One region of the Paenibacillus rhizovicinus genome, then DNA from elsewhere that is predicted to be linked to it. Evidence: riboswitches for the same ligand, from Rfam matches in the RefSeq annotation. Region 1 holds a riboswitch; each other region holds the start of a gene.
What was found. Region 1 has a riboswitch for ZMP and ZTP ahead of rpiB (ribose 5-phosphate isomerase B). Riboswitches for the same ligand answer to the same signal wherever they lie in the genome.
Positions count from the first base shown of each region.

Region 2: it holds a riboswitch for ZMP and ZTP, as region 1 does, so the genes downstream of both, GZH47_RS30725 (DJ-1/PfpI family protein) here and rpiB (ribose 5-phosphate isomerase B) in region 1, are expected to answer to the same signal.
Region 3: it holds a riboswitch for ZMP and ZTP, as region 1 does, so the genes downstream of both, GZH47_RS20570 (bifunctional 5,10-methylenetetrahydrofolate dehydrogenase/5,10-methenyltetrahydrofolate cyclohydrolase) here and rpiB (ribose 5-phosphate isomerase B) in region 1, are expected to answer to the same signal.

Region 1 is NZ_CP048286.1:4,015,850-4,020,648, reverse strand. It holds gene GZH47_RS18070 (serine hydroxymethyltransferase) at 1-1,174, opposite strand, end outside; gene GZH47_RS18065 (TIGR01440 family protein) at 1,275-1,877, opposite strand; gene rpiB (ribose 5-phosphate isomerase B) at 1,890-2,357, opposite strand; ZMP/ZTP riboswitch at 2,478-2,560, opposite strand; gene GZH47_RS18055 (low molecular weight protein arginine phosphatase) at 2,677-3,258, opposite strand; gene GZH47_RS18050 (manganese efflux pump MntP) at 3,296-3,856, opposite strand; gene GZH47_RS18045 (L-threonylcarbamoyladenylate synthase) at 4,242-4,799, opposite strand, start outside.
Region 2 is NZ_CP048286.1:6,894,031-6,898,829, reverse strand. It holds gene GZH47_RS30735 (SDR family NAD(P)-dependent oxidoreductase) at 1-404, shown strand, start outside; gene msrA (peptide-methionine (S)-S-oxide reductase MsrA) at 439-1,413, opposite strand; ZMP/ZTP riboswitch at 1,509-1,587, shown strand; gene GZH47_RS30725 (DJ-1/PfpI family protein) at 1,647-2,234, shown strand; gene GZH47_RS30720 (histidine--tRNA ligase) at 2,329-3,609, opposite strand; gene GZH47_RS30715 (HAD family hydrolase) at 3,858-4,532, opposite strand; gene GZH47_RS30710 (ABC transporter ATP-binding protein) at 4,649-4,799, shown strand, end outside.
Region 3 is NZ_CP048286.1:4,586,102-4,590,900, forward strand. It holds gene GZH47_RS20550 (zinc-dependent alcohol dehydrogenase) at 1-801, shown strand, start outside; gene GZH47_RS20555 (cupin domain-containing protein) at 801-1,133, shown strand; gene GZH47_RS20560 (phosphoesterase) at 1,202-1,714, shown strand; gene coaD (pantetheine-phosphate adenylyltransferase) at 1,711-2,187, shown strand; ZMP/ZTP riboswitch at 2,270-2,348, shown strand; gene GZH47_RS20570 (bifunctional 5,10-methylenetetrahydrofolate dehydrogenase/5,10-methenyltetrahydrofolate cyclohydrolase) at 2,415-3,263, shown strand; gene GZH47_RS20575 (outer membrane protein assembly factor BamB family protein) at 3,441-4,799, shown strand, end outside.

The DNA.
Region 1 (4,799 bases):
CGGCTTCGTCTTTCGGGTTCTTCAGCGTCATCGCGATGACTTCCGCGATCGTCTTCATCGCCTCTACGCCCATGCCGCGGGATGTTGCCGCCGGCGTACCGATACGGATGCCGCTCGTGATGAACGGGCTCGTAGGATCGAACGGGATAGCGTTTTTGTTAACGGTGATTTGAACGGAATCCAATACATGCTCCGCGTCTTTCCCCGTGATGTTCAGATTGCGCAGGTCGATCAGCATGAGGTGGTTGTCCGTGCCGCCGGATACGATGTTGATGCCTTGCGCGATCAGCGCTTCAGCCAGCGCTTGCGCGTTGTCGATCACGTTCTTGCCGTATTCCTTGAACGAAGGCTGAAGCGCTTCGCCGAAAGCCACCGCTTTGGCAGCGATGATGTGCATCAGCGGGCCGCCTTGGGAGCCCGGGAATACAGCTTTGTCGATCGCCTGCGCCCATGCTTTGCGGCACAGGATCATGCCGCCGCGCGGTCCGCGGAGCGTTTTGTGCGTCGTCGTCGTAACGAAGTGCGCATGCGGCACCGGGCTCGGGTGAAGACCCGCCGCGACCAGACCCGCGATATGCGCCATGTCGACGAAGAGCAGCGCGCCTACGTCGTTCGCGATTTTGCCGAGCTCTTCGAAATCGATGATGCGCGGGTAAGCGGACGCGCCTGCAACGATCATGCGCGGACGGTGCTTGAACGCCAGCTTGCGGACTTCCGCATAATCGATCGTGAACGTATCTTCGCTAACGCCGTAAGGAACGAAATTGTAAAGGAGGCCGGATGCGTTAACCGGGCTGCCGTGCGTCAAGTGGCCGCCGTGCGCAAGGTTCATGCCCAGCACCGTGTCGCCAGGGTTCAACGCAGCCAAGTAAACCGCCATGTTCGCTTGCGCGCCGGAATGCGGCTGTACGTTCGCGTGCTCGGCGCCGAACAGTTCCTTCGCACGGTTGCGTGCGATATCTTCCGCGATATCCACGTGCTCGCAGCCGCCATAGTAACGTTTGCCCGGGTAGCCTTCCGCGTATTTGTTCGTCAGAACGGAGCCCATTGCTTCAAGAACCGCTTCGGACACGATGTTCTCGGATGCGATCAGCTCGATGTTGTCGCGCTGGCGCTGCAGCTCCAGGCCCATTGCTTTCAGAATTTCAGGATCTTGCTTACGTAGGTTTTCCATGATTGTATATCCTCCTAAAGTTTATTTAACGCAGTTCCGTGCGAAGCGTTTACGTACTAGTCAACATACGGCATCGAAAACCTGCGCTTATTCAAAATGGTTAGTCGCAATTGCCGTTCGCGGCATCCGCCTTCGAATCGAGGGCATAGACCGCGCGTTCGCCGCCGATCAGCTTCGGACGCGTGAACGCCATCGTCAGATGAGCCGACCCGATGGACCGGATCGACGGCCGCACGGGGACGGCCACGCGCTTCAAATGCATGCCGATAAACGTATCGCCGATATCGATGCCGGCATGCGCCTGCACCGTTTCGACAAGACAAGCATCCGACAGCGCACGGAACGCATGCGCCGCCATGGAGCCGCCGGCCTTGCGCACGGGGACGGCCGAGACGAGCTCGAGCCCGTACCGTTCCGCCGCCTCCCGTTCGATAACGAGTGCCCGGTTCAAATGCTCGCAGCATTGAAACACGGGATAAAACCCAACGTCGCGCCGGACCGCTTCGATGCCGGCATAAATCGCCTCCGCCGTCTCCGGCGTGCCGGATGTGCCGATCCGCTCGCCCAGCACCTCGCTCGTGGAGACGCCGATGACGAGCAGCTGTCCTTGACGCAAGCTTGCGGCTTCCGCCAACTCGCGGACTACCGTCTCCACGTCCTTAGCCAGCTGCGCCGAATTCCATGCCGTTCCCGTTTCGCTCACGGTATCCGCTCCTTATTCCGCGTGAACCGGCTGCGCGTATTTCGCTTCGATCCGCTGCACCTTGCTCAAGCGGCCGACATGGCGCTCGCCGTTCGAAAACGGCGTTTCCAGCCAGATGCGAATGATTTCCTGCGCGATGCCGGGTCCGATGACGCGTTCGCCCATGGCCAGCACGTTCGTGTCGTTATGATCCCGCGTCGCTTGCGCCGAGAACATGTCATGCACGAGCGCGCAGCGGATGCCGGTCACTTTGTTGGCCGCGATCGACATGCCGATGCCGGTGCCGCAAATGAGAATGCCGCGATCCGCTTTCCCTTCCGCGACAAGCTCACATACCGGAAGCGCATAATCCGGATAGTCGACGGACTGCTCGCAGTCACAGCCGACGTCCTCGACTTCATGGCCGAGCGATTGAATGAAGGGGACGACGATTTCTTTCAGGCTGTAGCCCCCATGGTCTGCTCCGATGGCGATTTTCATACTTGCCTATACCTCCCATTTGAAACCGCGCGATGGCGGAAATTGTCGATTCACAATGGTCTTAGTATACCTGATTTCGCCGGAAAAGACGAAAAAAGAGCGAGCATGCTTACGCACGCTGCTCTTTGCCCAGGCGACCGGCCGTATGATCCGATGCTCCACCGTGGTTGGACCCACTTTCGTCGCCAGTTACATCGGAAACCGTCTTTAATTGCTTTTATCATACCGGATCGCGCCGGCAAAATCAATGGAATTAAGAAGAAACGGCTGACGCCCGCTAAGCGGCGCAGCAAGCTTCTCCCCCGCATAAGGCTCGCCGTTATTTGCGATGCTGCAGGCGGTCGAGCAGCTTGCGAAGAGCCGCTTCGATCTCGGCCGCGCTGTCTTCGTAAATCTGCAGCGAGCCGCCGAAAGGGTCAGCAATATCGAAGCTCGGAATGGCAGCTTCCAGCTCCAGCAGCCTGCCGCGTTCCTCTTCCGTCAATTGTCCGCCGAGCGCCTGCTTCATCTGGAAATCCGTGTAGAGGCTTTCCAACTCCGCAATGCGCCGCTCGCCTTCTTCGTCGCGATGGGCATACTCCAGCAGCGTATACGTCTTGTCCACGGCGCTCGGAAAGCGCTGCAGCAGATTGCCTTTATGGCCGGCGGTCATCGTCAATATGAGATCGGCCCAAGTCACGGAGCCGTTATCGAGCGCCGTGGAGCCGTTGTTGTGCTGAATGCTGCGGCGCCGAAGCACGGACTGCGCATTCGCCGAGACCGGCAGACCGTCGACGGTCGATACGCCGGCCGAACGCACTTCCAAGGCCATGCCGCGTTCCTGCGCCATCGCCCGGAGCATCGCTTCCGCCATCGGCGAGCGGCAGGTATTGCCTGTACATACGAACAAGATCCGTTTCATGCGAAAAACCTCCTAGGGTGATGATCAAGATACGGTGTCAGAATATTATAAGCAGCCCGAACGTAAATAAAATGACGCCGCCAATGGCTTCTCCATATTCGCCGAAGCTGGATCTGACCTTGCGGCCGATCATGAGCCCGGCGATGGACATGCATCCGCCGGCCACCCCGAATAGCAGCACCGCGAGCAGCATATCCACGGCGAACATGCCAAGCGACAGCCCGACCGAGAAGGAGTCGATGCTGACGCTGAGCGCGAAGATCAGCATGCCCCAAGCGCTGCGGTGGTTAATGGACGTCACCGCGTCGCCTCGGAGCGAGCTATAGATCATATGGCCGCCGAGCAGCAGGAGCAGCCCGCCCGCAACCGAAGTCGCCACGCCGCCTAGCAGCGAGCCGACGTATTGTCCGGTGAAAATCCCCATAATCGGCATCAGGATATGAAAAAGCGCGATCAATGCGCTCAATTTGAAAATATCCAATAGCCGAATGCCCTTAAGCCCGATGCCCACGCCCAGCGAAAAAGCGTCCATCCCGAGCGCCAACGCGATAATAACCAGCGTTAGCAGCTGTCCGGCATGCATGCCTGCCTCCACCATCCGATCCACTCCCTGTCCATCATCTCATCCAAGCATATGCGGACAAGATGGGAAAGATGACCAACGGGCGGGATGGCGGGGCGGGAGTGGGTGCGTGAGCGCGTGCTGGTTGAGCGTGCCGCGTTAACTTGCTGTGTGAGCGGACTGCGAATGCGGACTGCGAATGCGGACTGCGAATGCGGACTGCGAATGCGGACTGCGAATGCGGACTGCGAATGCGGACTGCGTGAGCTTGTGCCGCGTGAGCTTGCTGCGAGAGCATGCCGCGTGAGCTCGCTGCAAGAGCATGCTGCGAGAGCATGCCGCGTGAGCTCGCTGCAAGAGCATGCTGTGAGAGCGTGTGCTGCGTGAATGCGGCGCACGCGCGGCGGGTTCTGCCGCCGCGCTAGACGTGGACGACCGCGTGGCCGGCAGCCTTGGCCAGGCGGTTCATGAGCGCGTGCCCGATGCCTTGCTCGGGGCACGTCTCGGCCCAGATGCGCTGCACGCCCTGCGCATCGAACTCGCGCAGCGAGGCGTACAAGCCGTGCGCGGCGGTATCGAGCCGCGCCAGGCTGCCGACGACGAGCACGCAGTCGGCGTCGTACCGAGCGGCATGCTCGGCAAAGGCGAGCACGCCCGTCCGCTCGCCGCTCTCCCGCGCCGCGCGGACGGCCGCCCCGATCCAGGCGGCGACCGCGTCCGGCTCGCCTTTGACCAGCTGCATATGCCCTTGCGGCGCATAATGCGCGTATTTCATGCCGGGCGAGCGCGGAGCCTGCCCGGCCGCCGCGTCTTCCGCGGCCTCGGGCGCGGCGACGGCGTCATAGACGACCGCCGCGCCGGCATCCTCCAGCGCTTCGGCGGTTACTCCGCCCGGGCGCAGAATGCGTACCGTACCGCCGTCGACCACCTCGACGACGGTAGATTCCAAGCCGACGCCCGCGGCGCCGCCGTCGACGAT
Region 2 (4,799 bases), 2.9 Mb from region 1:
GCGGCACGTTTCTGTGCGCACGGGAAGTCGCCAAGCTCATGCGCTCCGGAGGCGGCGGCGCGATCGTGAATATCGCCTCTACTCGGGCCATCATGTCCGAGCCGAATTCCGAAGCCTATGCCGCTTCGAAGGGCGGCATTCTGGCGCTGACCCATGCGCTTGCGGTGTCGCTCGGACCGGACCGCGTTCAGGTCAATGCCATCAGTCCGGGTTGGATCGAAACCGGCGATTACGATGCCTTGAAGCCCGTCGATCATGCTCAGCATCCCGCTCAGCGCGTAGGCAAGCCTGACGATATCGCCAGAGCCTGCCTCTATTTGACCGATCCGGCCAATGATTTCGTAACGGGTACGAATCTCGTGATCGACGGCGGCATGACGCGCAAAATGATCTACGAAGAATAAGCTTTTCGCACGAACCGCGACCGATCCAACGGCTTCATGCTTTCCCGCCAAATCCTTGCGCAAACCGCCCGTATCCTTCCGCATCCAGCCGCTCAAGCGGAATGAAGCGCAGTGATGCGGAATTGACCCGGTAATACGGCATCGTCCCGGATGGAACGTCTTGAATGAACGGCCCCAAATACGAACCCGATAAACGGGCGCGAAGGATCGTTCGTACTTGGCCTCCGCTGAATTCGGCTTCCTTGCGGACGATGCCTTCTTCGATCGGTTTGCTGAAACTGGGCCACCCCGTGCCGGAATTGAATTGGTCGATCGTGCTGAACAGCGCGTCGCCATTTACGACATCGGCGTAAATCCCTTCGTGCGCGTTGTTCCAATACTCGTTCTCGAAGGCCGGTTCGTCCTCGTTCAGCTGCGTCACCTTGAACTGCAGCTCGGTCAATCGGCGCTGCAACGCAGCTTTATCTTTCTCGCCGCGCCAGCTTCGATTGGCGAATGCTTCTCTTCCCGAGCCTTCCACGTACAAATTGTAGTTTCTGCGGTGCGTCTTATAATAGTCCTGATGCTCGTCTTCCGCCGGATAGAACGTCCCTGCGTTCAGAATCTCCGTGACGATCGGACGCTTGAAGCGCCCGCTCTTCCGCAGCTCGAGCTTGGAAGCTTCCGCCTGCGCGCGCTGCTGTTCGTCATGCACGAAAATCGCCGTTCGGTAAGAATGGCCGCGGTCTTGAAACTGTCCGCCGTCGTCCGTCGGATCGATCTGCTGCCAATAGATGTCCAGGAGCCGTTCATACGGGAAGATCGCCGGCTGATAAGCGATTTGCACCGCCTCGTAATGGCCTGTCGTTTCGCTGCCGACTTCCGCATAGGTGGGATTCTCCGTGTGTCCGCCCGTATAGCCGGCAACGACCGATTCTATTCCCGGCCATTCATCGAACGGCTTGACCATGCACCAGAAACAGCCGCCTGCGAACGTTGCCAGCCGCGTCTCGTGATTCCCGATTTTCACCGATTGGCGCACCTCCGTTAATGTTTTTTTGTCATAGCGATCATATTTCATCATTGTAATGATTAAAATTTTCTGATACAAGTGAAATAAGAAGTTCCGGTATGTGTAACTGGCGAAACGTGGAGTACCACGAGGGAGCACATATCTCATATGCCGTTCGCCTGGGCAAAGCAGCTGATTCCAGATCAGGTGCTTTTTTTGTTTTCCACTACGATGAGAGGCGGTATGGGAAGATGAAATTGGCTTACGTGATGTTCGATCAAATGACGACGATGGATTTTGCAGGGTTCTATGAGGTTGTCGCCTGGATACGCGTTCTAGGAAAAGTAGAAGATCTAACTTGGGACTTTTGCTCCAATAAGGAGTTCATCACGGACGATCGCGGCATGACCGTTCAGATTCATCATGTCTATCCGGATTTATCCCAATACGACGTTGTCTTCATTCCCGGCGGCATGGCAACAAGAACATTGCGGCATGATCCAGCGTTCATCGCTTGGATCCAAACCGCGCGAGACGTAAACTATAAGGTTTCTGTCTGCACGGGTTCTCTCTTGTTCGGTGCGGCAGGTTTCTTGATTGGAAAGCGGGCAACAACGAATCCATCCGCCTACGAGCTCTTACGTCCGTATTGCGCGGAAGTAATCCAAGAGCGGATTGTGAGGGACGGCGATATTTTCATGTCCGGCGGCGCCGGAACTTCATTGGACATCGGATTATACTTCGTTGAATCGCTCACCGATCAACGCTTCGTCGAACGCGTTCAAGGAATCATCGATTATCCATTCTATCAAGCTGGTAACCTTAACAAGCAAGTATAGTTCCGCTCAACCGAACGATTCGAACCATATCGGCAAGACGCGCATAACCTCTTCGTTCTGCGCGTTTGCATGCCGATATTCGTATGCGAGCCCATTACAGGCTTTGCCGAAGCAGCCGAACCGCTTCTTCCATGCTCACGACCGACTCCGTCATCCCGTTCATATCCTTCAATCGCAGGCAGTTCGCCGCAGCTTCGCTCTCGCCGATCAGAATCACATACCGGATGCCTTTAGACGAAGCGCCCGCCAGCGATTTCTTTAACTTGCGCCCCGCCGTCTCCACTCGCGTGCGGATGCCATTGCTTCGCAGTTCGCCTGCGGCTCTAAGCGCTTGGGGAATGGTATCGCCGATCGGGATAACCATGACGATCCGGCGATCCGTCCGCTGCGGCCGATCACGGAGCAGTTCCATGATCGATTCCATGCCGAACGAAATGCCGACCGTCGGATAAGGAATCTCATCCTTCCCGATCAACTGCCCGATTACAGCATCGTACCGGCCTCCGCCGCTCAAGCTGGAAGCGAAGCCTCCCGTTGCATCGAACAATTCGTACACCGTGCCCGTGTAGAACGAAAGTCCGCGCGACAGAAACGGATCGAATTCGCATATCGAATCGAGCCCCAGCTTCTGGATCAGGTCCTGAAGCGCCGCCGCTTCGAGCGCTCCGGGCGACGCCGTCAAGCCGTATCGGCTTGCAACCTCCCCGAAAGTCGGATTTGCGCGATCGACGAGGGCGATGAGTTCATTCGCGGTGTCGGCGTCCGCGCCTTTGGACAGGAGCTCCTCCCTTACTCCCTCGATGCCGATTTTCGCTGCTTTATCGAGCGTCAGCATCACGGTGAGCATCATGCCCGGCTGAATCCCGATCGCTTCCAGCACTTCCCCAAGGAACCGGCGGTTGTTCCACTTGAGCCGAACCGGAATTTCCAAACGTTCGAATACTTCCGCAGCCAGCTGCATGAGCTCGGCTTCGGCTTGTGGACCTTGAATGCCGACGACATCCGCGTCGCATTGCATGAATTCGCGCAGCCGCCCGCGTTTCACGGGACCGTCCCGAAACACTTTGCCGATCTCGTAGCGCTTGAACGGAAGCTCGATTCCCGAATTGAGCGCCATCACTTTCGCGAACGGAATGGTCAGATCATACCGCAGACCGAGGCTTCGGCTGCCTTGATCGGTCAATTGGTACATTTCCTTCAGAATCTCTTCTCCTCCCGCGTACTTCGAAGTCAACAGATCGAGCTCGTTCAGAATCGTCGATTCCATGCCGTCGAAATCATACAGCTCGAAAACCTCCTGCAGCGTTTGCTGCACCTGCTTGCGAATGGCCTGCTCCCGGCCGAAATAATCATAGGTTCCTTTCACGTTTTGCATCCTCATCCGATCCTTTCTTCGTTTGAAAATAATAAAAAAAACGCGCAGGACCTCTTGGTCCTGCGCGTTCGTATGCCGCAGGGAGGCCAACGCGAAACGCGTTAGCCCGCCCTGTATATGAACAGGCGTGCTAACGCTGCTTGTGATGATGAAGCGGATTGCGCATAATCGTCTGCATGGCGAGATCTCCTTCAATTGCGGGATGGATTAGCGAAAGTATAGCGCATTGGCGTATGGCTTTGCAAGCCTCAGTTTGCCTTGATTACGCATGCACGCAAGACATTCAAGACTTCGCTCGGCGATGCCAGCTTCACGAATTCGCTCCCGATATACGTGTTAAACCAGAAGGCATGACACGCATGAAGCCCCGCCCGTCGAGCGCCTTCCAGCTCGTTTGACCCGCCGTCTCCCACGAATACGGATTCTTCCGGCAGGACTTCGAGCCGGCTGCAAGCCAGCGCGTATATCGCGGCATCCGGCTTGCTGCAATGGACCTCGAAGGAGAATACGCAGTCGTCGAAGTATGGAGCCAGCTCCGAATCTTGCCAAGCTCCCACTTCTTCGGACGTGCAATTGCTGATCAATCCGACTTTCAACCCCATGCCCTGCACGGTTTCAAGCAGCTCGATGATATCGGGACGGATTTGGCGAAAAGGAAGCCGTTTCTCCTCAAGCCGGGCTTGAAATAATTCTTCGATCGCCTCTTCATTGACGCTCGACCGGTTGGATACGACGATATCCCGGAGCACGTCCGGGAACGACGCGAATGCTCCGTTCATCCGCCGGTCCTGGCGCAGTGTCCATTCTCTTCTGAATTGTTCGTGCGTCAGCCCAAGCAGCTTCTCGTAATCATGCTTGCGATTCGACATTCTTCGCCCGTCCGCGAATTCGGTGATCAGCGTTTCGAATAAATCAAAGAAGATTGCTTTGATCGCCAGTTCAACCCCTCCGTTCTCTTCGTAAACCTTATTCGAATCGTGGATGCCGAACCCCTGCTAGGAATCCCAAGTTTTTCCTATATTCTGCGAAATGCCGCGAAATAACGAGCAAATCTAACGGCAATCGCACCGGCGATCTGCTCACTCGCGTGCTTGACGATACCCGTTATATCACGAATATGGTGAACGGTCAGCTCGGATTTACCTTGTTTCATGTCGTGACCGTCATTGTCGGGTCGATCATTCTGTTAT
Region 3 (4,799 bases), 570 kb from region 1:
GGCCAGCGCGTCACGGCTAATCCGCTGGTGACTTGCGGACAATGCGAACCTTGCGCGACAGGCAGGCAGCAGCTGTGCGCCTCTCGTAAGCTGTTGTCCGCCGCGCTGCCCGGCAGCAACGCGGAGTATGTCAAGATCCCGGCGGCGTTCGTATACGCCGTGCCGGATTCGATCACGCTGCAGCAAGCGGCCATGACGGAGCCTGCCGCCTGCGCGATCCGCGCGGCGGAGCTGGCGGCGCTCAAACCGTCGGATACGGTGCTGATCGTCGGCATGGGACCGATCGGGCTGCTCGCGCTGCAAGCGGTGCGCCAGCATGGCGTGCAGGACGTGATCGCCGTCGACATGAACGCGGACCGATTGCAGATCGCCTCCAAGCTCGGCGCGAGGCATATCGTCTGTCCGGGAGCAGGCGTCGATACGCTGGAAGAAGTGAAACGGCTGACCGGCGGAGCGGGCGTTAACGCCGCCATCGACGCGGTTGGCTCGGGCGCGACGCGCAAGCAGTGCGTGCTTGCCTGCAAAGGCGGCGGACGCACCGTGTTCACGGGGCTGCACGAGGAAGAATCGACGCTGCCGATCAATATCGCGATTCGGAACGAAGTGACGATGACGGGCGCTTTTGCCTACTCCGCCACGAACTTCCGGACGGCGCTCAAGTGGATCGAAGAAGGACGCATCGGGCTTGCCGAGGGCGTGATCGAAGCGCCGCTTGAGGAAGGCGGCCGCTGGTTCGAGACGCTGCTGAAGCAGCCGGGCCATGTATCGAAAGTGTTACTTATACCAGGAGGTGGGGCATAATGCCGCGTTTTGAGGAATGGCATACGTCGGGTCCCGGCGTCGAACGGAAGATTTTCAAGCCGGGCAAGACGATCATGAGCATGATGGTAACGATGAAGTCCGGCGCGATCGGAAAAGCGCATTCGCATCCGCACGAGCAGCTGTCGTACGTCGTCAGCGGCAGGCTGCAGCTGGAGATGAACGGTGAATTCTCGGTGGCCGAAGCGGGAGAGCAGTTCGTCATTCCCGGCGACGCGGTGCATGAGGTGACGGCGCTGGAAGATACGGTCGTCGTCGAAACGTTCACTCCGCTGCGCGCGGATTTGCTGGCGACCATTACGGACAGCGAGTAACGTACTGTAGAAACGTACGTACGAGCAGAAGCTTAGCGGCAGCGTACATCCAAGGAGCGTGTTCTCTCTTGCAAAAGGTATTTTTCATATCCGACCATCATTTCGGCCATAAGCATATTATCGATTTTGAAACGCGGCCGTTCTCGAACGTCGACGAGATGAACGAAACGATGATCGAGCGATGGAATGCGGTCGTCGGCAAGGACGACAAGGTGTTTCATCTCGGCGATTTCTCGTTTCTGAACCGGGACAAGACGGCGGCCATCGTATCGCGGCTCAACGGCTACAAGCATCTCATTCTCGGCAATCACGACCGGGGCCGCTCGCGCCAATGGTGGCTGGACGTCGGCTTCGACGAGGTGAGCGAGCATCCGGTCATCTACAAGGACTTCTTCTTCCTCTCGCACGAGCCGATGTACATGAACAAGCATATGCCTTACGTCAACGTGCACGGGCATATCCATGGGCAGAAATACGAGAGCGTCAATTACTTCAACGTCAGCGTGGAGCATTGGGATTACACGCCGCTCACCTTCGAGCAGATCCGCGATGCCGTCGTGCCGAGCGAGGAACAGGGATGAAAGTCGTCTATGCGGGAAGCTTCGATCCCATCACGCTGGGGCATATTTCGGTCATTGAGCGGGCATGCAGCCTGTTCGACGAGGTCCATGTCATTATTGCGAACAACCGCAGCAAGAAGCATTACTTCGACATCGCGCAGCGCACCGAGCTCGTGCAGCTGTCGATCGCGCATATGAGCAATACGGTCGTCGTGCCGTTCGAGGGCATCGTGGCGGATTACGTGAACGCGAACGACGTGAAAGCCGTTATTCGGGGCATCCGCAATTCCACGGACCTTGAATACGAGCTGCAGCTGGAGCAATACATGCGCAGCACGACGAAGGCGGACACCGTCTACCTGTCGCCGTACGTGAAAGACACGCAGACGAGCAGCTCGCTCGTGCGCATGTTCCTGCAATCGAACAAAACCGAGCTGGCACAGGCATACATGCACCGGGATGCGTATGCGCGAATGGTGACGTTCACGGTGTAAGGGAGCGGCGCGAGGGCAGCGCAAGGCACGGCGGGCAGTTGCCCGAACGGACGGCTTGGCGTATAATACTACCAACGATTCAATAGCGAGTGTGACTGGCGTAACGCGGCGAACCGCGGGGGAGCACATCGTTCATACGGCCGTACGCCTGGGCAGAGGTAAGGGAGCAATATTCCCTTGCCTCTTTCTGTTTTTCTAGCAGCGTACAACCGAAAGGATGATGGAACATGTCTCATGCGGAAAAGCTTATTTTGGACGGAAACGCGGTCGCGGCCGGCATCAAGGAACAGCTGGAAGCGCGCATCGCAAGGCTGGCGGAGCGGGGGATCACGCCGTGTCTGGCTACGATTCTGGTCGGCGGGGACCCTTCCTCCGCCACGTACGTCAGGATGAAAGGCAATGCGTGCAAGCGGCTTGGCATCTCGTCGATTCGCGTGGAGCTGCCGGCGAGCACGACGACGGAGGAGCTCATTGCCGCCATTCGTAAACTGAACGACGACAAGTCGGTGCACGGCATTCTGCTGCAGCATCCGGTGCCGCACGGGATCGACGAGCGCGCGGCGTTCGAGGCGATCGCGATCGAGAAGGACGTCGATGGCGTGACCACGCTCGGCTTCGCGCAGAACGCCTTCGGCTTCGCGGATTATCCATCCTGCACGCCGGCGGCGATTATGGCGATATTGGCGCATTACAAGCTTCCGATCCGGGGCCGTCATGCCGTCGTCATCGGCAGAAGTCCCATTCTCGGCAAGCCCGTCTCCGCCATGCTGCTGAACGCGGACGCGACGGTGACGACCTGCCATTCCAGAACGGAGGATCTCGCCTCCATCGTCCGTCTTGCGGACATCGTCGTCGCTGCCGTAGGCAAGCCGAAATTCGTGCAGGGCGACTGGATTAAGCCCGGTGCCGTCGTGCTGGACGCCGGATATAATCCCGGCAATGTCGGCGATGTAGATTACGAGGCGTGCATGGCGAATGCTTCCGCGATCACGCCTGTGCCGGCAGGCGTCGGCCCGGTAACGATCGCGACGCTGCTGAAGCATACGGTGGACGCGGCGGAGAAGTTCGGGGGTTAAGAAGCAGGAGAGCTGCAAAGGTCAGAAGCCGGCTTGTTCCCGATGGGGTTCAAGCTGGCTTCTTTGCGCTGTCATGAACGCTGGAAGCCGGATTTTCCCGGGAAGAGATGAAACCTTTCGGAACGGCTGCCCGTCTAGGAGTGGACAGCAGTCGAATTCCGAAGGAGGCTTATCCTTATGCGCAAATTTAAACATTCCTTGCTCGGCGTGCTTGCAGCCGGGCTGGTCGCCGCATCGCTAGGGGCCGGAGGCACGGCTTCCGCGCAATACGGCAGCGAGCCGAGCTACAGCCTGGAGACGAACTACGGCTTCGAAAATAAAGTACCGACGGCCAAGGCGCTCTGGAGCGCGGAGCTTGATCTCCCTTCCGGCACGGAACGCATCCAATATCCGCCCGCCGTGGGCGAGACCAATCTCTATTACATCAAGAGCGGCGCACTCGTTGCGCGGAGCATCGCTTCCGGCAAGACGCTGTGGTCGTTCGGCGCCAAGCTGCTGCCGGGCTCGGCCGTCATTGCCGGGAGCTTCGTCTATGCGGGCAGCGCCGATGGCAGCGTGTATAAGGTGAATCCGTCGACGGGCTCGGGCACCCGCATCTATCAGTCGAAAGAGAAGCAGCTCGTCTCGCTCAAGGCGGACGGCTCTACGCTGTACGCGTCATCGAACAGCGGGCTGGCATCGATTAATTTGGCGACTGGCAAATTGAATTGGACAGCCGGGAGCGATGCGGTCGGCCATAACGGAATGACCATTCTCGGCAGCATGCTGCTTGTCGGCACCTTCGAGTCGGGCGCGATCACGGTGAACACGTTCTATGCCATCGACAAGGCGACGGGCAAGACGCTGTGGAAGCTGGAGGGCAGCCACGACAAGCTGCTGAAGGCGGACGGAGATACGCTGTACTTCAATAACGACTGGCCGCATACCGACGAATCCGCCTATGTGGCGACGATCGATATCGTCAGCGCCAAGACGGGCAAAGTAACCGGCAGCAAGCCGTTCGTCGCGGTCAGCACGGCGCTGCCCGCGATGTACCAAGCTCCGAAATACGTGACGGTCGACGGCAATGACGTTTATATTCTGACGCAGGACAACAAACTGTTCTCGTATAACTTGAACGACGGCACGGATGCTGTTGCGAGGTACGTGACCGATGGCGGGAGTTTCATAGCCGGCCCCTACAACGGCAAAGTGTTCTTCCAGAACGTCGACAACCTGGGCTTCCATGCCCGCAAGCTCGTGGATCAGTCTTCGCTGTTCTATGAAGGCTTGGACAATCCGGCAAGCCGGGTGGATTTCAAGAATGCCGGCATGTACGTCGGTCAGACGGACGGCGAGGTGTACGCGCTGAACGTGACGACGGGCAAAGCGGCTTTCCGCTTCCAGACGCAAGCTCGGAATTACGGCCCGTTCCAGGTCGCGGGCAGCACGCTGATCGTGCAGGCCGAAGGCAAGCTCTATGCGTTCCGGCTGCCGGAAGAGCTGACGAAGCCGCTGGCCACGGGACCGACGGGCGCGTTCGTGAAAGCGGAGGCC